Regions from separate parts of the Sinomonas atrocyanea genome, predicted to be linked through region 1. Evidence: predicted binding sites of a transcription regulator. Region 1 holds the regulator's gene; each other region holds the start of a gene.
The links. The regulator HrcA, encoded in region 1, represses chaperone genes, less so after heat shock. The targets are predictions, from matches to a motif close to TTNGCACTCGNNNNNNNCGAGTGCNAA.
Positions count from the first base shown of each region.

Region 2: a site for HrcA is predicted at 3,351-3,377, ahead of groL (chaperonin GroEL). Genes of this name have one in related genera too.
Region 3: a site for HrcA is predicted at 1,854-1,880, ahead of groES (co-chaperone GroES). Genes of this name have one in related genera too.
Region 4: a site for HrcA is predicted at 2,120-2,146, ahead of SA2016_RS13860 (FmdB family zinc ribbon protein). Genes of this name have one in related genera too.

Region 1 covers NZ_CP014518.1:2,266,365-2,272,176, reverse strand. The annotation lists gene hemW (radical SAM family heme chaperone HemW) at 1-930, shown strand, start outside; gene SA2016_RS10435 (DUF4870 domain-containing protein) at 946-1,347, opposite strand; gene SA2016_RS10430 (DUF3097 domain-containing protein) at 1,442-2,293, opposite strand; gene hrcA (heat-inducible transcriptional repressor HrcA) at 2,462-3,478, shown strand; gene dnaJ (molecular chaperone DnaJ) at 3,493-4,620, shown strand; gene SA2016_RS10415 (16S rRNA (uracil(1498)-N(3))-methyltransferase) at 4,623-5,399, shown strand; gene SA2016_RS10410 (GerMN domain-containing protein) at 5,400-5,812, opposite strand, start outside.
Region 2 covers NZ_CP014518.1:1,109,901-1,115,712, forward strand. The annotation lists gene SA2016_RS05270 (siderophore-interacting protein) at 1-64, opposite strand, end outside; gene SA2016_RS05275 (uracil-DNA glycosylase) at 144-920, opposite strand; gene SA2016_RS05280 (DUF3263 domain-containing protein) at 1,008-1,367, shown strand; gene SA2016_RS05285 (LytR C-terminal domain-containing protein) at 1,416-2,072, shown strand; gene SA2016_RS05290 (ABC transporter substrate-binding protein) at 2,069-3,319, shown strand; gene groL (chaperonin GroEL) at 3,554-5,182, shown strand; gene SA2016_RS05300 (ribonuclease HI family protein) at 5,352-5,812, opposite strand, start outside.
Region 3 covers NZ_CP014518.1:3,026,580-3,032,391, reverse strand. The annotation lists gene SA2016_RS13935 (class I SAM-dependent methyltransferase) at 120-1,343, opposite strand; gene SA2016_RS13930 (hypothetical protein) at 1,398-1,784, shown strand; gene groES (co-chaperone GroES) at 2,014-2,310, shown strand; gene groL (chaperonin GroEL) at 2,397-4,010, shown strand; gene SA2016_RS13915 (acyltransferase family protein) at 4,197-5,812, shown strand, end outside.
Region 4 covers NZ_CP014518.1:3,007,700-3,013,511, forward strand. The annotation lists gene SA2016_RS13845 (GNAT family N-acetyltransferase) at 1-474, opposite strand, end outside; gene galU (UTP--glucose-1-phosphate uridylyltransferase GalU) at 483-1,403, opposite strand; gene SA2016_RS13855 (5-formyltetrahydrofolate cyclo-ligase) at 1,452-2,096, shown strand; gene SA2016_RS13860 (FmdB family zinc ribbon protein) at 2,223-2,489, shown strand; gene cpaB (Flp pilus assembly protein CpaB) at 2,584-3,399, shown strand; gene SA2016_RS13870 (DUF4011 domain-containing protein) at 3,318-5,812, opposite strand, start outside.

The DNA.
Region 1 (5,812 bases):
CTCACCGCGATCCTCTCTGCGGCGGTCGCGGAATGGGGGCTCGAGCCGGGAGCCGAGGTGACCACGGAGGCGAACCCCGACTCGGTGACGCCCGCGTCCCTCCAGGCCCTCGCCGAGGCCGGATTCACCCGGGTCTCCTTCGGCCTGCAGTCGGCGGTGCCGCACGTGCTCAAGGTCCTCGACCGGACCCACACCCCGTCCCGGGTGCCCGAGGCGGTCCGGTGGGCGCGCGACGCGGGACTCGACGTGAGCCTCGACCTGATCTACGGCACCCCGGGCGAGTCGCGCGACGACTGGCGCGCCTCGCTCGACGCGGCGCTCGCGTGCGAACCGGACCACGTCAGCGCCTACGCGCTCATCGTCGAGGACGGCACGAAGCTCGCGGCCCAGATCCGCCGGGGCGAGGTCCCCGAGGTGGACGACGACGACCACGCCGAGAAGTACGAGCTGGCCGACGCGGTGCTGGGCAGCGCGGGCTTCCACTGGTACGAGGTCAGCAACTGGGCCCGCGGCGCCGCGGGCCCGGGTCCGCAGAGCGCGCGCTTCGAATGCCGGCACAACCTCGCCTACTGGAACGGCGGCGACTGGTGGGGCATCGGGCCGGGCGCCCACTCCCATGTGGGCGGCGTCCGCTGGTGGAACGTCAAGCACCCCACCGCGTACGCCGGGCGCCTCTCCCAGGGCGTCTCGCCGGCCGCGGCCCGGGAGACGCTCGACGACGGCACGCGCCGCGTGGAGCGCGTCCTCCTGAAGGTCCGGCTCGCCTCCGGCCTGCCCACGTCCGACCTCGATGCCGGGGGCCGCGCGGCCGTGGCCGGCCTGATCGCCGATGGCCTCGTGGACGGGCCCACAGCCCTCCGGGGCCGCCTGGTCCTCACGCTGCGGGGCCGGCTCCTCGCCGATGCGGTCGTGCGGGCGCTGCTGCCCTGACCCGGGCAGCAGGCATCACTTGATGAGGTGCAGGTTGTAGCGGTACTGGTACGGCTGCCCGCGGTTGACCTGGATGCCCGCCGTAACCGAGAACACGGTGAGCGCGATCCAGAGCAGCGTCGCGAGGACGGAGAACACGCTCCCGACGAAGGGAATGTACCCGAGCAGGTTGAGCACGACCGCCGCGACCGTGGGCGGCAGCGTGAAGTTCAGCGCTTCCTTCGATTCCTGCGCGGTGAAGGGGCCGCGGTCCTTGAAGACGAGGTAGATCAGCAGCGACGGGACGAAGCCGAGGATGCCGCCGAAATGCGCGAGGGTCGCCCATTGCCGGTCCTCGGACGCCGTCAGCGGCGCGGGGACCGTGGCACCGTTGTCCTGTCCGGCGGTGCTGCGGGGGTCCTTCGGGTACTCGGCCACTGATGAATCCTTGCCTGTGGTTCCTTGCGGTCTTGGCGCCCACGCCGGCCGCACGGCCGCCGGGAGCAGTCCAAGGATATCCAAGGTTGCCCGCTCAGGCGGTCAGGAAGTCGATGACCTCCTCGACGCGGCCCAGCAGGGAAGGCTCGAGGTCGGCGTAGGTGCGCACCGCTCCCAGGAGCTTCTGCCAGCCGAGCCCGACGTCCTCCGCGGTGCTGTGCGGCCACCCGAAGGCCTTGAGGATCCCGGTCTTCCAGTCCACGCCCCGCGGGACGGTGGGCCAGGCGGGGATGCCGAGCACCGAGGGCTTGATGGCCTGCCAGACGTCCACATAGGGGTGGCCGACGACGAGCACGTTCCCGGCGGCCCCGGGCACCGCCATCGCCTCGGCCACGATGCGCGACTCCTTCGAGCCCTCGACCAGGTGGTCGACGATGATCCCGAGCTTCCGGCCCGGTCCTGGGCCGAACGCCTCGACGGCCCCGGCGAGGTCGTCGACCCCGTGCAGGGGTTCGACGACGATCCCCTCGACGCGGAGGTCGTCGCCCCACACCTTCTCCACGAGCTCGGCGTCATGCTTGCCCTCGACCCAGACCCGGCTCGCCTTGGCCACCTGCGCGCGCATCCCCTCGACGCGGACGGAGCCGGACGCGGTGCGGGCCGGGGGCGCGGGCTGGGTCCTCGGGGCCGGCGGTCCGACACGGACGGGATGGCCGTCGAGGAGGAACCCGAACCCGAGCTGGAACGAGCGCGTCCGCCCGCGCCGGTCTTCGAGGCTCATCACGTGCATGCCCCCGGACTTCTCCACGCGGACCACGGCACCCACCCACCCGCTCTCGGCGTCCTCGAGGACGAGCCCGGGCTCGGCGGGGACGAGGGGCAGTTCGGCACGGGAGGGGGCAGCGAGGTCGGCCGGCCCCCAGGAGTCATAGCTGAGTCGGTCCACCCGCCGCATCCTACGGCGGCTCGCCCCGGAGGGCCCCGGGGACGCGCCGTGGCCTAGTGCACAGCACGGGGGTTCCCGCCGGACCCGGTGGGCGTACTAGACTTAGCACTTGATCCCAGAGAGTGCTAAGCCGCGGGTGTGCCGCCCGCCGTCGCAGCAGGAGGTGTGATGAACGAGCCCCGCAAGCTGGAGGTCCTGCGGGCGATCGTGGAGGACTACGTCCACTACCGCGAGCCCGTCGGGTCCAAGGCGCTCGTGGAACGCCACCGGCTCGGCGTCTCGAGCGCCACCATCCGCAATGACATGGCCGCCCTCGAGGACGACGGCCTCATCACGGCCCCCCACACGAGCGCCGGCCGCGTGCCGACCGACAAGGGCTACCGGGTCTTCGTGGACCACCTCGCTGCGGTGCGGCCGCTGTCCGCCGCGGAGAAGCAGGCGATCCAGACGCTCCTGGGCGGTGCGGACGACCTGGACGACGTGCTCGAGCGCACCGTCAGGCTCCTGTCCCAGCTGACCAACCAGGTCGCCGTCGTGCAGTACCCCCAGCTGGGCCGCGCCAAGGTGCGACACGTCGAAGCGGTGTCCATGGCCCCGCGCCAGGTCCTGCTCGTCCTCATCGCCGACACCGGCACCGTCGAGCAGCGGGTGCACACCGTCAGCGAGGACGTTGACCGCGACAGGCTCGCGTACCTGAGGCAGCGGTTCCTCGAGGGGCTGGCCGGGACGGCCGTGGGACGGCTCGCGGCCGGGGCGGCGGAGGTCGTCGCCTCGCTCGCTCCGCAGGACCAGCGGCTCGGCGCCGAACTGGCCCACGGCCTCGGCACCCTCGCAGAGGCGAGCCGCGAGGACCGCATGGTGATGGCGGGCACCGCCTACCTCGCGAGGTCCAACAGCGACTTCCTCCAGAGCATCTCACCCGTGCTCGAAGCGCTCGAGGAACAGGTGGTCCTGCTGCGGCTCCTCTCGGAGATGGCGGCCGATCCCCGCGGCGTCACCGTGACGATCGGCCGGGAGAACCCGTATGTCGGCCTGGCCGAGACCTCGGTCGTCGCGACCGGCTACGGGCAGGACGACGGACCGAAGCTCGGCATCCTCGGCCCCACACGCATGGACTATCCGGCCACGATGGCCGCAGTGCGGGCGGTCGCCCGCTACCTGTCGAAGATCATCGCCGGAAGCTGAGAAGAAAGAGAACTGTGAGCAGCCACTACGAAACCCTCGGCGTGCAGACCGACGCGACCCCCGAGGAGATCAAGAAGGCCTACAAGAAGCTGGCCCGCAAGCTCCACCCGGACATGAACCCGGGCGAGGACGCCGCGGACCGCTTCAAGGCCGTCACCCACGCCTACGAAGTCCTCTCGGACCCGCAGAAGCGCCGTGTCTATGACACGACGGGCAACGAGAACGGCACCGACAACGGCTTCTCCGGCGGCTACAACGGAGCGGGCTTCGCGTTCCAGGACATCTTCGAGACCTTCTTCGGCGGCGGGGCGGGGCAGTCGGGCCCGGCGTCCCGGGTGCGGCGGGGGCAGGATGCGCTCATCGCCGTCCGGATCGAGCTCAAGGACGCCGTCTTCGGCGTCAACAAGAAGCTCGAGGTCGACACCGCGGTCGTCTGCGGCCGCTGCGACGGATCGTGCTGCGAGCCGGGCACCGAGCCGGTCCGCTGCGGCGTGTGCGGCGGCTCCGGTCACATCCAGCGCCCCGTGCGCTCGATCCTCGGCCAGGTCATGACCATGGCCACGTGCCCCACCTGCCAGGGGTTCGGCACGGAGATCCCCAGCCCGTGCAACGAGTGCGGCGGGGAGGGGCGCGTACGGAGCCGGCGCTCGCTCACGGTCAAGATCCCTGCCGGGGTCTCCACGGGCACCCGCATCCAGCTCGCGGGCCAGGGCGAGGCCGGCACGGCCGGCGGTCCGTCCGGGGACCTCTACGTCGAGATCCGGGTGGCCGCGCACCCGACGTTCACGCGCGAAGGCGACGACCTGCACGCGACCCTCAGCGTCCCCATGACCGCGGCCGCGCTCGGGTCCGAGATGACCCTCGAGACGTTCGACGGCGAGCACAGCATCACCCTGCGTCCCGGGAGCCAGTCGGGTGACGTGGTCACCCTGCATGACCTCGGCGTGGCCCGGCTGCGCGGCTCGGGCCGCGGGGACCTCCTCGTGCACGTGCGGGTCGAGACCCCGACCAAGCTCGACGCCGAGCAGGAGGAACTCCTGCGCCAGTTCGCCAAGCTCCGCGGCGAGCAGGTCGGCGAGGGCAAGCTCGTGGGCAGCGGCGGCATGTTCGCCAAGCTCCGCGACAAGCTCGGCAACCTCTGACGATGTCCCGGCCGCTCTTCTACGTCGCCCCCGGCGCGCTCGACGGCGCGGCCCCGGGAGGCACCATGACCGTGGACGGCGCCGAGGGCCGTCACGCCGTCGCGGTCCGGCGCCTGGGCGTGGGGGAGGGCGTCGATGTCTCGGACGGCGCCGGAACCCGCGCCGTCGGCACCGTCAGCAGGGCCGAGGGCTCCGTGCTCGAGGCGGTCGTCGACACCGTGGTGCACGAGGAGCGCCCTCCCTTCCGGCTCGTGCTCGTCCAGGCGCTGGCGAAGGGAGACCGGGACGAGCTGGCCGCGGAGACGGCGACAGAGCTCGGTGTGGACGCGGTCGTGCCGTGGCAGGCCGAGCGGTCGATCGTGCGGTGGAAGGGCGAGCGGGCCCAGAAGGCGCTCGCGAAGTGGCGCTCGGTGGTCCTCGCGGCAGCCAAGCAGGCCCGCAGGGCCTGGGTGCCGGACGTCGAGCCGGCGGTCGACGGCGGCCGCCTCGCCGAGCGGATCGCGCAGGCGCGGCTCGCGGTGGTGCTCCATGAGGAGGCGAGCGAGTCGCTCACCGGCATCCTGCGGGGCGTGGCCTCTGGGGACGGCGAGGGCGAGATCCTGTTCATCGTCGGCCCGGAGGGCGGCATCAGTCCGGCCGAACTCGAGCGCTTCGTCCAGGCCGGCGCGCGCCTTGCGCTGCTGGGACCGCACGTGCTGCGCTCCTCGACGGCCGGGCCGGCGGCGCTGGCCCTCGCGGGCGAGCACCTCGGCCGGTGGGGGAGCCGGGACGGCCGCTAGCTAGCCGGTGATGGTGAACGACTTCGAGTCCCAGGCCGAGGTGCTCGAGGTCGCCGAGGGCGAGGCGTCCTCGGCCGGCAGGATCCGGACCTCGTAGTCCCCGGGCGGAAGGTTCACCGCGAAGGTGAATTCGCCCACGTGCCCGGCGTCATGGCCCGAGGTCACCGTCCCGCTGACGTACACCGACCGGTTCCCCTGCGCGTCGTGCCGCAGGACCTGCCACGCGAACGGCTTGTCCGGCTGGGTGGCCCTGCCGAAGACCTTGAGCGAACCCTTGAGCCTGCTGCCCTCCTGCGGATCGATGATCCACACCGGGGCGATCATCGAGGGGTCCCGCTGCATGAGCTGCCCCAGCTGGACGCGCTGGAACGCGAGCTGGGAGGTCCGGCCGTCGACCAGGAGCATGACCGAGA
Region 2 (5,812 bases), 1.2 Mb from region 1:
GCGCGGCCGCGGGGGCTGCTGCCTGGGCGCCCGGCTGGGCCGCCCCCTCTGCTGGCGAAGTCATGCCGCCCAGACTACCGGCCGCCCGCGCGCCTCCCGCGGCACATGACGCCCCTCACACGAGACGGGGCTGCCGGAGCGCCCTACGCCCAGCGCACCGGCGCAGCCCCCTGCGCCGCGAGCAGCTCGTTGGCCCGGCTGAACGGCCGAGAGCCGAAGAACCCCCGGGAGGCGCTCAGCGGCGAGGGGTGCGCGGAGGCGACGACCGGCGTCGTCCCCAGCAGGGGCACCACCGACTGGGCGTCCCTGCCCCAGAGGATGGCCACGAGGGGCGCGCCGCGCTCGGCGACGGCGCGCACGGCGGCGTCGGTGACGCGTTCCCATCCGAGCCGCCGGTGCGACCCCGCGGCGCCGGCGCGCACCGAGAGGACCCTGTTCAGCAGCAGGACCCCCTCGTCGGCCCACCGGGAGAGGTCGCCCGTGGCGGGCGCCGGGACGCCGAGGTCCGCGGAGAGCTCGCGGAAGATGTTCGCGAGGCTGCGCGGGAGCGGGCTCACCGCGGGGCTGCACGCGAACGAGAGCCCGATCGCGTGGCCGGGTGTGGGGTAGGGGTCCTGGCCCAGCACGAGGACCCTGACCTCGCCCAGGGGCCGGCTGAACGCCCGCAGCAGGCGCGACGGGGCCGGGAGGATGCAGCCGCCGTCGTGGGCCTCCGCGGCGAGGGCGCGCAGGGCCGAGCGGAGCGTCGGCTCACAGGCCGAGAGCGCGGGGACCCAGTCGGGGTGGACGAGGTCCGCCAGCGGCGCGGCGGACATCGCCTCGAGGGTGCGGGCGTCCTCGGCGCACGACGCCGGCGCCTCGCCGCCCGCGTCCGGGCCGCCGGAGGCCTCGGGCAGGTCGAAGAGCGGTTCGGCGTCCATCACGCGAGCCAGTGTGCCAGAGATGCCGGGGCGGCGCGCCCCGGGCGGAGAATGACAGAGCTGTAGTTCCCGCTTAAACTGGAAGCCATGTCGTCAGCAGCAGCACACCACGCCCATGCCTTCGACGACGCCGTCGACCACGGGCCCGCGCCCGCGTCCGCCGAGCAGGAGGACACCCAGGCGGGCCGTCCGGCCGGGGGACTGACCGAGCGGGAGATCCAGATGCTCGCCCTCGAACGCGGCTGGTGGAAGTACGCCGGCGCCAAGGAGCAGGCCATCCGCGAGCTGTTCGACCTCTCCGCGACCCACTACTACCAGCTGCTCAACGCCCTCATCGACACCGAGGACGCGCTGGCGCACGATCCGATGCTGGTCAAGCGGTTGCGTAGACTGAGGACGTCGCGGCAGCGCGCGCGCACTGCCCGCCGGCTCGGCGGCGGCGCCTGACGCTGCGCGCCGTCCCCAGCCGGCCACCGACAAGGACCTGACGCACGCATGAACACCTATCCCCGCGACGAATTCGACGCTGTCCCCGAGGCGCCGCGCCGGCAGGGTGTGCACCGGACCCGTGACGAGAGCGTCCCGGACGACGGACCCAGCCCCTCCGGCCGGGGGCTGCGGTGGATCCTCGCCGCCGGCATCCTCGCCCTCGTCATCGGCGCCGTGTCCTTCTTCGTGCTGCCGCGGCTGGGCCTCTCCGGCCAGCCTGCGGCCGCGTCCGCCGCCACCTCGCCCGCAGCGTCCGCCGCGCCGAGCGCCTCCGCCCAGGGGAAGCCGTCCGCGGCCCCGAGCCAGGCGTCCTCGCCCGCGGCCCCCACCGCCACCCCCACCCCCACCGCCACCCCCACCGCCACCCCCACGGCCTCGGCCGGAGCCGACCCGTCCCTCGAGGTGGGCGTCTACAACGCGACCTCCACCGCGGGCCTGGGCAACCGGGTCGCGGCCACCGCGCGCGCGGCCGGGTGGTCCGTCTCCACCGTCGGCAACTGGAGCGGCGCCCCCGTCGACGGCCCTGTCGTCTACTACCGCTCGGCCGCGGACGCCGCCTCGGCGCAGGCCCTCGCGGCCGCGGTCGGCGTCCGGACGGTCCTCCAGGCTCCCGCGCTCGGGCTGCCGCTCGCCGTGGTGATCGGACCCGGGTACACCGGGTGAGCAGGCGGGCACCGAAGGCCAGGGCCGCGGCGGTCGCCGGGGTCCTCGCCCTCGGCCTGTCCGCCACCGCGTGCGGTGCCACCGGCGAGGCCCGCACCGCCCACCCTTCGCCATCCGGGGACGGCGTGCTGCGCCTCGGCCTCCTCCTCGACTCGACCGGCGACTCGGCGTACCTCAACGACGCCCAGCGGGCCGCCGTGGTCCTCGCCGTCCAGCAGGCGAACGCCGCGGGCGGCTACGGCGGCAAGCCCGTGGAACTGCTCCCGGTCCAGCCCGGGTCGGACACCGCCGCCGAGTCCCGCCGCCTGGCCCAGACCGGCGCCGACGCCGTGATCGGCCCGACAGACTCGAGCCGCGCGCCCGCCGCGATCGACGTGCTCTCGAAGGCCAAGGTCCCGCTCATCTCGCCGGCGAACAGGGCCGCCGCACTGACCGGCTACCGCAGCGGCGGGTTCTACTTCCGCACCTCGGCACCGGAGGGCGCCGAGGGGGCCGCCCTCGTGGAGCTCGCCCGGCGGTCCGGGGCGAAGCGCATCGCGGTCCTCCATCAGGCCGGCGACCACGGGAAGGCCGAGGCGGACGCCGCCTCGGCGGCCGCCCGCGCCGCGGGCGTGGCCGAGTCCGGCAGCGCCGAGTTCACCGGGCACTCCGCCGGGGCCGCCGCCGCTGCGGCGAAGGGTGCCGACGCGGTCCTCGTCATCGGTCAGGGCGACGGCCAGGCGATCCTCGCGAGCGTGGCGGACGCCGGGGTCCCGGGCTCGAAGCTCCTGCTCTCGAGCGGCGTCTACGGCCGCTACGGCTCGGCCCTCGCCGACCATGCGCTCGACGGCGCCCGCGCGCTCGTTCCCGGGGTGTACCCGACCCCCGAGTTCCAGGCCGACCTCCTCGAGCATGCGCCGGACCTGAAGGACCTGACCTTCGCCGGCGAGGCCTACGACGCGGCCTCGCTCGCGATCCTCGCCGCGGGCGCCGCGAAGGACGACGGCGGGGCCTCCATCGCCTCCAAGCTCATCGACGTCTCGGGCGGGGACGTGGCCGGTGCCATGGAGGGGAACCGCCAGAAGTGCACCGGGCTTCCAGCCTGCCTCGCGCTGCAGGCCAAGGGGACGCCCGTGGACTACGAGGGCCAGTCCGGGCCGATCAGCTTCGACGAGCACGGCGACGTCACCACCGCCCGCTTCATGGCCTTCACCTACGGCGCCGACAACCAGCCCGTCCGGGACGGCGACGTCACGGTCGCGCGATAGCCTTCGCGCCGGGCGTACAGGCTCGCCTGCGCTTGCACTCGGGGTGGGTGAGTGCTAATTATGGACCTAGCACTCCGGCGTCCAGACTGCTAAAGCGGTGTGGTCGCGGGGGCAGGATCACCTCGCTGGGGTGAGGCGTAGGCCGCCGTGGGAACGGGGGCCGCCGCCGGCCGTCGCGGGCGCTGCAGCAGGTGGCCTACCGACACACACGTCCCGAAAGGACCTCAAGCCGTCATGGCCAAGATCATTGCATTCGACGAGGAGGCCCGTCGCGGCCTCGAGCGCGGCCTGAACCAGCTGGCCGACGCTGTCAAGGTCACCCTCGGCCCGCGCGGCCGCAACGTCGTCCTCGAGAAGAAGTGGGGCGCCCCCACGATCACCAACGATGGCGTCTCCATCGCCAAGGAGATCGAGCTCGACGACCCGTACGAGAAGATCGGCGCCGAGCTCGTCAAGGAGGTCGCCAAGAAGACCGACGACGTCGCTGGCGACGGCACCACGACCGCCACCGTCCTCGCCCAGGCCCTCGTGAAGGAAGGCCTCCGCAACGTCGCCGCCGGCGCCGACCCGCTCTCGCTCAAGCGCGGCATCGAGAAGGCCGTCGACGCCGTCACGGCCGCACTGCTCGAGTCCGCCAAGGAGATCGAGACCAAGGAGGAGATCGCGGCCACCGCGTCCATCTCCGCCGGCGACACCCAGATCGGCGAGCTCATCTCCGAGGCCCTCGACAAGGTGGGCAAGGAGGGCGTCATCACCGTCGAGGAGTCCAACACCTTCGGCCTCGAGCTCGAGCTCACCGAGGGCATGCGCTTCGACAAGGGCTACCTCTCCGCGTACTTCGTCACCGACGCCGAGCGCCAGGAGACGGTCCTCGAGGATCCCTACATCCTCATCGTGAACTCCAAGATCTCCTCGGTGAAGGACCTCGTCGCGGTCCTCGAGCGCGTCATGCAGGCCAACAAGCCGCTCCTCATCATCGCCGAGGACGTCGAGGGCGAGGCCCTGGCCACGCTCATCGTCAACAAGCTCAAGGGCACCTTCAAGTCCGTCGCCGTCAAGGCCCCGGGCTTCGGCGACCGCCGCAAGGCCATGCTCACCGACATCGCGATCCTCACCGGTGGCCAGGTCATCGCCGAGGAGGTCGGCCTCAAGCTCGAGAACGCCACGCTCGACCTGCTCGGCAAGGCCCGCAAGGTCGTCGTGACCAAGGACGAGACCACGATCGTCGAGGGTGCCGGCGACGCCGAGCAGATCGCCGGCCGCGTGTCCCAGATCCGCGCCGAGATCGAGAACTCCGACTCGGACTACGACCGCGAGAAGCTCCAGGAGCGCCTCGCCAAGCTCGCCGGCGGCGTGGCCGTCATCAAGGCGGGCGCGGCCACCGAGGTCGAGCTCAAGGAGCGCAAGCACCGCATCGAGGACGCCGTCCGCAACGCGAAGGCTGCCGTCGAGGAGGGCATCGTCGCCGGCGGTGGCGTGGCCCTCATCCAGGCCGGCGCCAAGGCGTTCGCCAACCTCAACCTCGAGGGTGACGAGGCCACCGGCGCCAACATCGTCAAGGTCGCCATCGAGGCCCCGCTGAAGCAGATCGCCTTCAACGCCGGCCTCGAGCCGGGCGTCGTCGCGGACAAGGTCCGCGGCCTGCCCGCCGGCCACGGCCTCAACGCCGCCACCGGCGTGTACGAGGACCTCCTGGCCGCCGGCGTCAACGACCCGGTCAAGGTGACCCGCTCTGCGCTGCAGAACGCCGCCTCGATCGCCGGCCTGTTCCTCACCACCGAGGCCGTCGTGGCCGACAAGCCGGAGAAGGCCGCCCCGGCCATGCCCGGCGGCGACGACATGGGCGGCATGGGCGGCTTCTGATCCGCTAGCCTCCCCACCCGTTTCGGGTACAGATCTCGTCGCGGTTCTGCCCTTTCGGGTACGCGACGGCTCTGATGGACGACGGCGGGGTCCCCACTTCGGTGGGGGCCCCGCCGTCGGCGTTCCAGGAGTGAGGGCCGGGGCCCACTGGCCGTTCAGCCCGGGCGGCTCAGCCCTCCGAGGTGCCCTGGTGGAAGCGGAGGCGCCACCGGCCGTCGGTGCGCTGCCACAGCGACGAGCGCAGCGCCGAGCCCGTGCCGTTGACGGTGCGGTACACGACCTGGACGAGGTCGCTGCCGAGGGGCACGGCGTCCACGAGCTCGAAGCGCACGTGCGACTCGGGGGCCGCCACGAGCTCCTCGATGAGCTCCTCGCGTCCCCAGAGGCGGCCGGAGGCCCCGATCTCGCGGTACTCAGGGTGGAGGAGGAAGGCCAGCTGGCCGTAGTCGCCCCGGACGTCCGGATCGAGGAGCTCCTGCTCGAGCTCGACGACCGCCTCGACATCCCGCGCCCGCTCGGGCTGCTCAGGCTCCGCGGCGATCGCGTCGAAGAGTTCGGCCTGCTCGGGGACCGTGCCGAGGCCGAGCTCGCCCGAGGCCCCGGCGCCGCCGAGCGACGCGCCCCGGTCCG
Region 3 (5,812 bases), 760 kb from region 1:
GACCCCGGGGTGGGTGAGGCGTGACCCCGGGTCGGGTGAGGCGTGACCCCGGGTCGGGTGAGACGTGACCCCGGGGCGGGTGAGACGTGACCCCGGGGCGGGTGAGGCGTGGCCCCGGGTCAGGCGGGCTCGACCACGGCGGCCACGCGGTCGTCGCCGATGCGCGTGAGCACGAGCGTGGCCTTGCCGGTGGCACCCTTGCGCTGGCCCGCGAGGAGCACCCTGCGCAGTTCCTCGGGCGTGACGGCGGCGCCCCGCTTCTTGATGTCGAGCACGCCGATGCCCTCCTCGCGCACCCACGCCCGCAGTGCCTTGACGTTGTAGGGCCGCACCTCGAGCACGCGGTATGCCTTGGCGAACGGCGTCTGCACGAGCTGGGGCGCGCAGATGTAGGCGATGTGCGGGTCCACGAGCGTGCCGCCCAGGCGCTCGGCGAGCTCGGCCACCAGCCCGGCCCGGATGACCGCGCCGTCGGGCTCGTAGAGGAAGCCCTCGAGCGGGCCGATCCGCGGCTCGGCCCCGGCGCCGAAGTCGGTCTCCGCCACGAGCTCCGCCGCGCCGTCGCTCGCCAGCACGAGGGCGGCCCTGCGCACGGTGGGCCGCTTGAGCGCGTTGAAGTACAGGGCGACCTCGGCGACGTCACCCTGCACCGAGACCCACTGGGCCTCGCAGCCCGCGGGCACCGACTCGTGGGGCAGGCCCGGGCCCAGCTTCACGCCCACGGGCAGTCCGCGGCGGGCGAGCCCCTCGACGAAGCTCAGCGGCGGCGAGAACTCCTCGGGGTCCCACAGGCGGGTGGTGCCGGAGGCCGACGTCGAACGCCGGGCGGGGTCGAGCCAGACCCCGTCCACCCCGGCGAGGTCCACCGACTGGGCGTCGGCGTGCACGACCCGGGCCTGCGGGAACGGCATGAGGTTCATCGTGGCGCACGCGGCGGTGGTCTCGTCGAGCTCCACCGCGGTGACCTCGAGGTCGAGGGACGCCATGGCCATGGCATCCGCGCCGAGCCCGCATCCGAGGTCCGCGACACGCCGGACGCCGGCGTCGACGAACCGCCGGGCGTGGCGGGCCGCGACGGAGAGCCGGGTGGCCTGCTCGAGGCCGGCCCGGGTGAAGAGCATGCTGGAGGCGAACTCGCCGAACTTGGCGGCGGCGCGGGCGCGGAGCCGGGACTGGGAGAGGACCGCCGAGACGAGCTCGGGGGAGTGCCCCGCCTTGCGGAGCCGGCCGCTGATCGCGAGGGCGTCCTCCTCGCGGTAGGGGCCGAGCGAGTTGAGCAGTGCCCAGCCCTCGGGTGTCAGCAGAGGGGCCAGCTGGTCCGGGGCATGTCGGTCGTCGGGCATGCCATCCAGCGTAGTGCGCTCCGCGCCCGCAGCTCATTGGATAGGCTGGTGGGCATGGAGACCAGCCCCAGCGTCGATCCCGTTCCAGCTCGACCGGAGGGGGCGGGCCTCCTCACCCGGCTCCGGCCGTACGCCCGGCCCGTGCTCATCGCGGGCATCGTCATCACAGTGGTCGCCGCCGTGCTGCTGGTCGTGGTGATGGCCCTGGATGCCTTCAACGCCACCGTCTACTCCGTGGGCGGCAAGAACATCAGCGACGCCACGGACGAGGCGCGGTCGCTGCGGGACCAGTTCCTCGGCGCCAAGATCGGGGCAATCGTCGCCCTCGTCGTGGGCGGCGTCGCGCTCGTGGTCTCGGTCGCCGTCATGTACGCCACGCGCGGCCTCGACGCCGACGACGACGGCGATGACCTCGGTTACGACGAGCTCGCGGGCGAATAGGCCCCCGGTGCCGGACCCCTCGGGTGCACCCGCCAACGCCCCGGTTCCCGGCCCCTTCCCGACACCCAGTTGGCACTCGCCTTGACCGAGTGCCAGCGTGCTCACTAGAGTCGCCAGTAGCACTCGGCCGTGCCGAGTGCTAACCCTGTCAGGCACGCTCCCGGCACCCGCGACGACGGTTGCTTGCCCGGCTCACCATCCGTGACCCGTTGATGTAAAGGAGAGATCCGTGTCGGTCTCCATCAAGCCCCTCGAGGATCGCATTGTCGTCAAGCCGCTCGAGGCCGAGCAGACCACCGCGTCCGGCCTCGTGATCCCGGACACCGCGAAGGAGAAGCCGCAGGAGGGCGAGGTCGTCGCCGTCGGCCCCGGCCGCGTCGATGACAACGGCAACCGCGTGCCCGTGGACGTCACCGTCGGCGACGTCGTCCTCTACTCCAAGTACGGCGGCACCGAGGTCAAGACGGGCGGCGCCGAGTACCTCGTGCTCTCGGCCCGCGACGTCCTGGCGATCGTCGTCAAGTAACGCTCCCGCGCTGCGCCCCGGCCGTTTCACTGCGGCCGGGGTGTCGTGCTTGATCCAGACACTTGATCCAGACACAGGAGTAGCGAATGGCTAAGCAGCTCGCATTCAGCGACGCCGCGCGCAAGGCCCTCGAGACGGGCGTCGACAAGCTCGCCGACACCGTCAAGGTCACCCTCGGCCCGCGCGGCCGCAACGTGGTCCTCGACAAGAAGTGGGGCGCGCCCACGATCACGAACGACGGCGTGACGATCGCCCGCGAGGTCGAGCTCGACGACCCGTACGAGAACCTCGGCGCCCAGCTCGCCAAGGAGGTCGCCACCAAGACCAACGACGTCGCCGGCGACGGCACGACGACGGCGACCGTCCTCGCCCAGGCCCTCGTCAAGGAGGGCCTGCGCAACGTGACCGCCGGTGCGGCGCCCGGCGAGGTCAAGCGCGGCATCGAGGTGGCGGTCGAGGCCGTCGCCGCCCGCCTGAAGGAGAACGCCCGCGAGGTCTCGGGCCGCGACGTGGCGAACGTCGCGGCGATCTCCGCCCAGTCCGACGAGATCGGCGAGCTTCTGGCCGAAGCCTTCGACAAGGTGGGCCAGGACGGCGTCATCACCATCGAGGAAGCCTCGACCACCCAGACCGAGCTCGTGCTCACCGAGGGCATGCAGTTCGACAAGGGCTACCTCTCGCCGTACTTCGTCACGGACGCGGAGCGCCAGGAGGCCGTCCTCGAGGACGCGCTCATCCTCATCCACCAGGGCAAGATCTCCTCGCTGCAGGACTTCCTGCCGCTCCTCGAGAAGGTCCTCTCCGCCTCGAAGCCGCTGTTCGTCATCGCCGAGGACGTGGACGGCGAGGCCCTCTCGACGCTGATCGTCAACCGCCTCCGCGGCACCCTGAGCGTCGTGGCCGTCAAGGCCCCGGGCTTCGGCGACCGCCGCAAGGCCATGCTCCAGGACATCGCGACCCTCACCGGCGCGCAGGTCGTCTCCCCGGAGGTCGGCCTCTCCCTGGACCAGGTCGGCCTCGAGCAGCTCGGCACCGCGCGCCGCATCACCGTCACGAAGGACAACACGACCATCGTCGACGGCGCCGGCACGGCCGAGGATGTGCAGGCCCGCGTCGCGCAGCTGCGCGCCGAGCTGGACCGCACCGACTCGGACTGGGACCGCGAGAAGCTCCAGGAACGCCTCGCCAAGCTCGCCGGCGGCATCGGCGTGATCAAGGTCGGCGCGGCCACCGAGGTCGAGCTCAAGGAGAAGAAGCACCGCATCGAGGACGCCGTGTCCTCGACCCGCGCAGCCCTCGAGGAGGGCATCGTGGCCGGCGGCGGCTCCGCCCTCGTGCACGCGGTCCGCGCCCTCGACGAGGACGCCGACGTCAAGGCCCTCGACGGCGACGCCGCGGTGGGCGTCTCGATCGTGCGCCGCGCGCTCGTCCAGCCGCTGCGCTGGATCGCCCAGAACGCCGGGCACGACGGCTACGTCGTCGCCGCCCGCGTGGCCGAGGCCGAGGTGAACCACGGCTTCAACGCCAAGACGGGCGAGTACGAGGACCTCCTCGCGGCCGGCATCATCGACCCGGTCAAGGTGACCCGCTCCGCGCTGCGGAATGCCGCCTCGATCGCGGCCCTCGTCCTGACCACGGAGACCCTCGTGGCGGACAAGCCGGCCGAGGCCGAGGACGCCCACGCGGGCCACAGCCACTGAGGCTGGCCCTCCCGCTCAGGCGAGCACGACGGCGGCCGCGCCCCTCCCGCACGAGGGGCGCGGCCGCCGTCGTCCGTCCGGCAGGGCCCCGCGTGCCGGGGTGCTTTGCATAGGGAGGGGCAACGCCGCTCACAGGGAACGCACAGGTGGGCGGGGCGCAATGGAGGGGCAGGAAAATCGGCTGACGTGAAGGAGAGTGGGGCTGGCGTGGTGGCCGAAGGACACAGGCAAGCGAGTGGGGGGCGTGTCTTCCGACCGGAGATCCAGGGCCTGAGGGCGGTCGCCGTGGCGCTGGTGGTGCTCTACCACGTGTGGCTCGGGCGCGTCTCCGGCGGGGTCGACGTGTTCCTCATGGTCTCCGCGTTCCTCATGACCGGCCAGTTCGTGGCCCGGCACCGCCGCGGCGAGCGCACCCACCTGCTCCGGCACTGGCTGCACGTCTTCCGGCGTCTTCTTCCCGCCGCCGCCGTGACGATCGCCGGAACCGTGATCGCCGCCGTCATCTTCCTCCCCGCCACGCGGTGGGGGGACGTGCTCCGGGAGGGCGCGGCGTCCCTCGGCTATGTGGAGAACTGGCTCCTGCAGAGCGACGCCGTGGACTACTACGCCCAGGACCACTCGCTCGCGAGTCCCTTCCAGCACTTCTGGTCGCTCTCGATCCAGGGGCAGATCTTCATCCTCTTCCCGCTGGTCTTCGTGGCGCTCGGAGCCTTCGCACGACGCCGGGGCCTCGCCTACGAGAAGGTCCTCACCGTGGGCTTCGCGGCGGTCTTCGCCGCCTCGTTCGCGTTCTCGGTCTGGTTCACCGCCGCGGACCAGGTGCAGGCGTACTTCTCCCTGCCGGCCCGCATCTGGGAGTTCGCGCTCGGCAGCCTCCTCGCGCTCGCGATCGACCGCGTGCGCATCGGGCAGGGCGCGGCGCTCGTGATGGGCTGGGGCGGCGTGGCCTCGATCGTGGCCTGCGGGCTTGTGCTCGACGTCCAGGGGCTCTTCCCCGGCGCGATCGCGCTGTGGCCCACGCTCTCGGCGGTGGCGGTGATCCTCGCTGCCCAGCACGGCGGCCGCTTCGGCGTCCACCAGGTCCTCGCCTCGAAGCCGCTGCGGAAGCTCGGGGACATCTCCTACGGCCTCTACCTGTGGCACTGGCCCGTGCTCGTGATCGCCCTCACCTGGCGCCAGCGTGGGGAAGCCGGCTGGCTCCTCGGCACCCTGGCCATCCTCGTCTCGGTGCTGCTCGCCTGGGCGACGATCCGCTTCGTCGACACCCCGTGGCGGGCATGGCGGTGGCCGGAGCTGCGCCTGCGCAACGGGTTCGCCGGGGTGGCCGCGTGCGTGCTCGTCGGCGTCGCGCCGATCGCCGCGGTGCAGGGCAGCGTGCAGACCACCACCTCGCAGGTCGAGGCCCGTGCCGCCGTCGACAACCCGGGAGCCAAGGCCCTCGACCCGGACTACGACGACAAGGCCTCCTCCACGGCGAGCCTCATACCGGTGGCCCAGAAGGTGCCCACCGACTGGTACGGGCTGCCCAAGAAGTGCTCGAGCGACCTCAAGGTCCCCGACTCCCTCGCCTCCGTCTGCGGGATGAACGCGGTCGCGGCGAGCGAGGCCAAGACCATCGTGGTGGTCGGCGACTCGCACTCCGAGCAGTGGATGGCCGCCCTCGAGCCGGTGGCCGAGCAGCGCGGGGAGCGCGTCGTCTCCCTGCTGAAGGGCGGCTGCATCTATGCGCCCACCACCAAGTCCGGCAACCCCGACTGCGACGCGTTCAACGCCTCCGTGGCCGCCTACCTCGCGGCGAACCC
Region 4 (5,812 bases), 740 kb from region 1:
GACCACGCGGAGGCTCGGGGCGTTCTCGGGGCGGATGTTGATCTCCATGCGGTGCAGGCCCATCTCGCCGAAGCAGTGGTCAGTCACGAGCGCGACCGCCGTCGGCGCGATCCCGCGGCCGGCGTGCTCGCGGTCCACCCAGTAGCCGAGCGTGGCCATGAGCGCCGAGCCCCACACGATCGAGGACACCGTCAGCTGCCCGACAATGGGCGCCCTGCGGAGGCGGGGATCGTCGAGGGTGATGACGAAGGGCAGCGCCGTCCCCTCCCTGGCCTGCCGCGTGAGGGACCGCACCATGTCCCGGAAGGTGGGCAGAGTGCCGCCCGGCTGGGGGTTCGAGGCCTCCCAGGGGGCGAGCCAGGCCCTGTTGCGGGACCGCACGGCCATCCACTCCGCGCGGTCCCCCATCCGCAGCGGCCGGAGAGCGAGGTCCCCGGCGCGCAGGGTGACGGGCCAGAGGCCCGATGCCGACATACTCCGGGTCAGCCGCGGGCCGACGCCGTGTCCGCGCCCTCGGCCACGAAGTCCGCGAGCCACGAGCGCAGGTCTGCGCCGAACTCGTCGCGGTCGCAGGCGAGGGTCACGACGGCCTTGAGGTAGGAGAGCTTGTCCCCGGTGTCGTAGCGGCGGCCGCGGAAGACCACACCGTATACCCCGCCGCCCTCGCCCTCGCGGCGCGCCAGCGTCTGCAGGGCGTCGGTGAGCTGGATCTCGTCGCCCCGGCCGGGCTCGGTGCTGCGCAGCACGTCGAAGACGGCGGGGTGGAGCACGTAGCGGCCGATGATGGCGAGGTTGGACGGCGCATCCTCGGGCGCGGGCTTCTCGACGAGCCCGTGGACCTGGACGTAGCTCTCGCCCTCCACCTCGGTGACGTCGGCGCAGCCATAGGAGGAGATCGTCTCGCGGGGGACCTCCATGAGCGCCACGACGGAGCCGCCGGTGGCCTGCTGGACCCGGATCATCTCGCCGAGGAGCTCGTCCCGCTCGTCGATGAGGTCGTCGCCGAGGAGCACGGCAAAGGGCTCGTTGCCGACGTGGCGCTCGGCGCACAGCACGGCGTGCCCGAGGCCCTTCGGGTCGCCCTGGCGGACGTAGTGGATGTCGCCGAGGTTGTTGGACTCCTGGATCGCTGCGAGCTTCTTGCGGTCGCCCTTCGCCTCGAGCGCGGACTCGAGCGACGGGACGCGGTCGAAGTGGTCCTCGAGCGCGCGCTTGTTGCGGCCCGTGATCATCAGGATGTCCTCGAGGCCCACCGACACCGCCTCCTCGACCACGTACTGGATCGCGGGCTTGTCGACGACGGGGAGCATCTCCTTGGGCATGGCCTTGGTCACCGGCAGGAACCGAGTCCCGAGACCAGCGACAGGGATGACGGCTTTCCTGACAGCTCTGGAGGTAGACACGAGCCACACTCTATACGAGTACGGGACATGCACGGATAGAGTCGCGCCATGGACACCGCCGAGCTCAAGTCGTCCCTGCGCGCCCGGATCTGGTCGGCGCGCCGCGCCCTCGCACCCGCCGAGGTCGCCGCCGCGGCTCCCCTCATCGCGGGGCACGGCCTCGCCTGGGCCCGACGGACCGTGGCCCCGGGGGCCGTCCTGACCGCCTATCTCGGCGTCGGCGTGGAGCCGCCCACCGCGGGCCTCCTCACGGACCTGCACGAGGCGGGCTTCCGCATCATGCTCCCGATCTGCCTCCCCGAGCGGCAGCTCGGCTGGACCGAATGGCACCCGGGCATCGAGTTCGCGCGGAGCCGCTACGCCCCCGTGCAGGAGCCGGTGGGCACCGTGGTGCCGGCCGAGCAGGTCCTCGCCGGCGGCCCCGACCGTCCCCCCATCGCGGGGATCGTCCTGCCGGCCACGGCCCTGGACAGCGAGGGGCGCCGGCTCGGCCAGGGCGGGGGCTACTACGACCGCTTCCTCGCCCTCGCGGCGGCGCTCGGTGCCCGGCTCCCCACCGCGGCGGTGGTGTACGACGGCGAGGTGCTCGCCTCGGGCGAAGTCCCGGCCGATGTGCTGGACCGGCGCGTCGACGCGGCCCTCACTCCGGGCGGGATCGTCGATCTCGGCGGCGCCGGCCAGACCACGGAATAGGCGCACGCGGCAGCCTGTTAGAATTAGCACTCGAGGCCCGCGACTGCCAACCGGACCGACGTCCCAGTGCCGGGACGCCGCCGGACGACGGTGCTGCGGCCTCTGCCCTGTCCAGAAGGAGTTCCTGTGCCTACTTACGCCTACGCCTGCAAAGACTGCGACCACGCCTTCGAGACGGTGCAGTCGTTCAGCGACGCCTCGCTCACGGTCTGCCCCGAGTGCGGCGGGACCCTGCGCAAGAAGTTCAACACCGTCGGCGTCGTCTTCAAGGGCTCTGGCTTCTACCGCACCGACTCCCGGGGCGGCAGCTCCAGCAGCGCCCCGGCCGCCTCCCCGGCCAAGGAATCTGCTCCGAAGGACACCAAGCCGGCTCCCGCGGCCGCAGCCAACTGACCTTCTTCCCCTCCCCCGGCTGCGCGCCGGGCGCGTCGTCCACATAGACGCGTTCCCCGACCCGTCGTCTGCGCCGCCGCCCTAGCGTGGCGTCATGACACGCAGCCCGGCGCCGAAGCGCCAGCCCGCCCCGGTGCGCCCCTGGGCGTCCGCCCCGCGCAGCCCCCTTCGCCGCTTCCTCGACCGGCGCCGCCGCACCCTCGCGGCGGCGCTCTTCTGCGTGGCGGCGGGGGCCGCCGTGCACGAGCTCACGCCGCCTTCGGCCGCGATGGCTCCCGTGGCCGTTGCGGCCCGGGACCTCGCCGGCGGGGCCACCGTCGCGTCAGGCGACGTGCGCGTGGCCAGGCTCCCTGCCGACGCGGTGCCGCGGGGCGCCTCGTCGGATCCCTCCCGGCTCGTGGGGCAGCGCCTTGCAGGCCCCGTGCGCAGTGGCGAGGCCATCACCGACGCCGGCCTCGTGGGGCCGGGGCTCCTTGCGGGATCAGCCCCGGATACGGCCGCGGTCCCAGTCCGGGTGGCCGATCCGGCCTCGCTCCAGCTCCTGCGGCCGGGCCAGCTCATCGACGTCGTGCTCAGCACGGACGCCGGCGGTGGGCCCGGAGCGGGCACGACGCTCGCCGCCCAGGTTCCCGTCCTCTGGGCCGGCGGACCTGGCGGGGCAGGCGGGGCCGCCCCGTGGCTCGGTTCGCAGGATGCCGAGGGACTCCTTGTCGTCGCCGCGCGCCCGGACCAGGCACTCCGGCTCGCGGGTGCGTCGGCCCGCGGGAAGGTGTTCTTCACCCTCGTCGAGGCCGGGCCCCGCTCATGCGGGTCGCGCCCGCCAGCCGCTCAGCCCCAGTGGGGAGGCCGCTGCTCCTTGAGCCACCGCTCGCGCGCACGCTCGGCGCTCCGACGCGTCACCGGCTCGTAGGGCCGCTGGACGGCCGCGGACTCCGGCTCGTCCGCCTCGGCGGGCCCCGTGCCGGGAACGGTCACGCGGCGGGACCCGCGGGGGCGGCGGAGCTCGCCGGTCTCGGTGGGCTCGCCGGCGGCGGCCTCCGCCTCGTCCCTGTCCGCCTCAGCGGAGGTGCCGCCGTCCTGCGGCCCCGCCTCGTCGGTGCTCCCGCCGTTGGCGTCGGAGTCACCGCTGTCAGCGTAGGCGTCGGCGCCGCCAGCGGCCCCGGCCTCCCCCGCCGACGGGTCCTCAGCATCGGCCGCGTCGCGGTCGGCGAACCACGACCCGAAGCCTTCCGGACCCGCGGCTGCGGCGCCGGAAGCGTCCGGCCCGGCACCGGCCGGGCCCTCGCTTCCGCGGCCCCCGTCCGCGCTGTCCGCGCTGCCTGCCCGGTCCCGCCGATCGGGGCCCTGGGCCTCGTCACGCTCGCTCATGGCCGTGGTCCCCTCGCTCTCCCGCTGGCTGCGGGTCCTCCCGTCGGCCTCCCAGGCCTGCGCGGACGTGACGGGGCGGTGGCGCCCGTCGTGGCCGCCGCCCCAGGCCCCGTCGAGGAATCCGGCTGTGCCGTTCTCATCGGCATCCGTGGCCAGGCCCAGCTCCCCGGCGATCATCTCGGCGCAGCCGCTGGGATCCGTGAAGACTTCGATGGTCCACAGCGTGAAGTGCTTCCACCCGAGGCGTCCGAGGAGCTCTGGCCGCTGGCGCGTGCGCTCGCGCACGCTCATGGAGCGGTACCGGGCGGTGCCGTCGGATTCGACGGCCACAGGGACGCTCGTCTCGTGGTCCTCGCGGCCGATGGTCAGCACGGGGTCGATGGCGGCCGCCATGTCCACCGCACCGTCGTAGTGGTGCCAGACGCGGGCGCCGCGGGAGCTCAGGCGGTCCCCCAGGTCCGTGACGAGGGGGTCGGCCCCCAGCGCTTCGGCGCTGGCCGCGGCGCGGGTGGCCGGAGTGCCGAGCTGGGTGTTGCCTCCGAGCTCGCGGTCCAGCAGCTCGTAGAAGTCCGAGGCCCCTTCGCTCAGACGCGTCACGTCGAGCTCGGACGGCTGGAAGCAGCTGAGCACGTGCAGGCTGTGCCTGGCCCGGCTCATCGCGAGGGCGAAGCGCCGCCGGCCGCCGGGCTCGCTCAGCGGGCCGAAGTGGTGCATGGCGCGCCCGTGCGGCGTCCGGCCGAACCCGAGCGAGAAGATGACGTGGTCTCGGACCAGGCCTCCGGCCCGGTCGATGTGCACCACGCGGAACGGCTCGGTGCCGCCGCTGAAGAAGGCGACGAGATCCGGATGGTTGGCCATCTGGAGCCGGATGGCCTCTCCGACGCGGGCGGCGTGGTGGGCGCTGGCGGTCACCACGGCAAGGGAGACGCCCGGGCGGTGCCGCGCGTGGTCGAATACCAGGTCGACCACCCTGTTGACCTCGGCGGCGACCGACTCGACCCCGCCGTCCTCCCCGCTCGGCAGCCCCGTGCCGTCCGGCAGGTACTCGAGCAGGAACGGCCGGTCCAGTCCGGTCACGCTCGGCCCGTCGGGGAGCCGCCGGAGGCGCCCGGAGTAGAAGCGCCGGCTCAGCTGGAGGTCCAGGTCCTCGTCCACGGACCGGTACGTGGTCCGCAGGCGCACGGAGGGCAGGACGCGGGACAGCGCGGTCAGGGCGCTGTCCACCGAGGGGGCGAGCGGCTGTCCGGCCTGCTGCTCGACCGAGACCGAGAAGGGGCGCGGGTTGGCCACCTGCGGGTCGCCGAAGGCGATGATCTGCTGCCCGCGGCCGATGCCGGGCAGGGCCGCCCGCAGCGGCATCGAGTCGGCGTCGAGCAGGAGGACGGCGTCGAACCGGCGGTCCCGCGGCAGGGCGGCGGCGAGCGCGTAGGGGCTGCACATCCACACCGGCACGAGCGGCCGGATGAGCCGCGGCGACTGGCGCTCGAGGGCGGTCAGGCTGATCCGGCCGTCCTTGAGGATTGCCCGCAGCGACTCCGCTTCCCGGGGGTGTCGCTCGATGGCTTCGGCCCACTCGCGGGCAAGCCGCCAGCGCAGCCTCGCAGCACCGCTGGCGATGTGCGCGCGGTCCGCCCTGGCGAACTCCGATTCGGCCCGGCGCAGCTGCTCGCCGTCGGACATCGCGAGGTAGTCGTCGCCGCTGATCATGGCCTCGAGGACGGACTGCCACCACGCGAGCTCGAGCTCGGCGGTGACGACGGCGGGCGCGGCCTCGCGCTCGGTGAGGTCGGCTAGGAGGTCCGTGAGCCCGTGCTCGCGGAGCTCGTCCTCGAGCAGCGTCCGCTCCGGGAGGGAGCGCAGAATCCGGGAGTCCTCCGCCAGCGCGTCCAGACGGGTCCGCAGCTCGGCGATGTCCGTCTCGAGCAGGCGTCCCCCGAGCTTGGTGGGCGCCACGA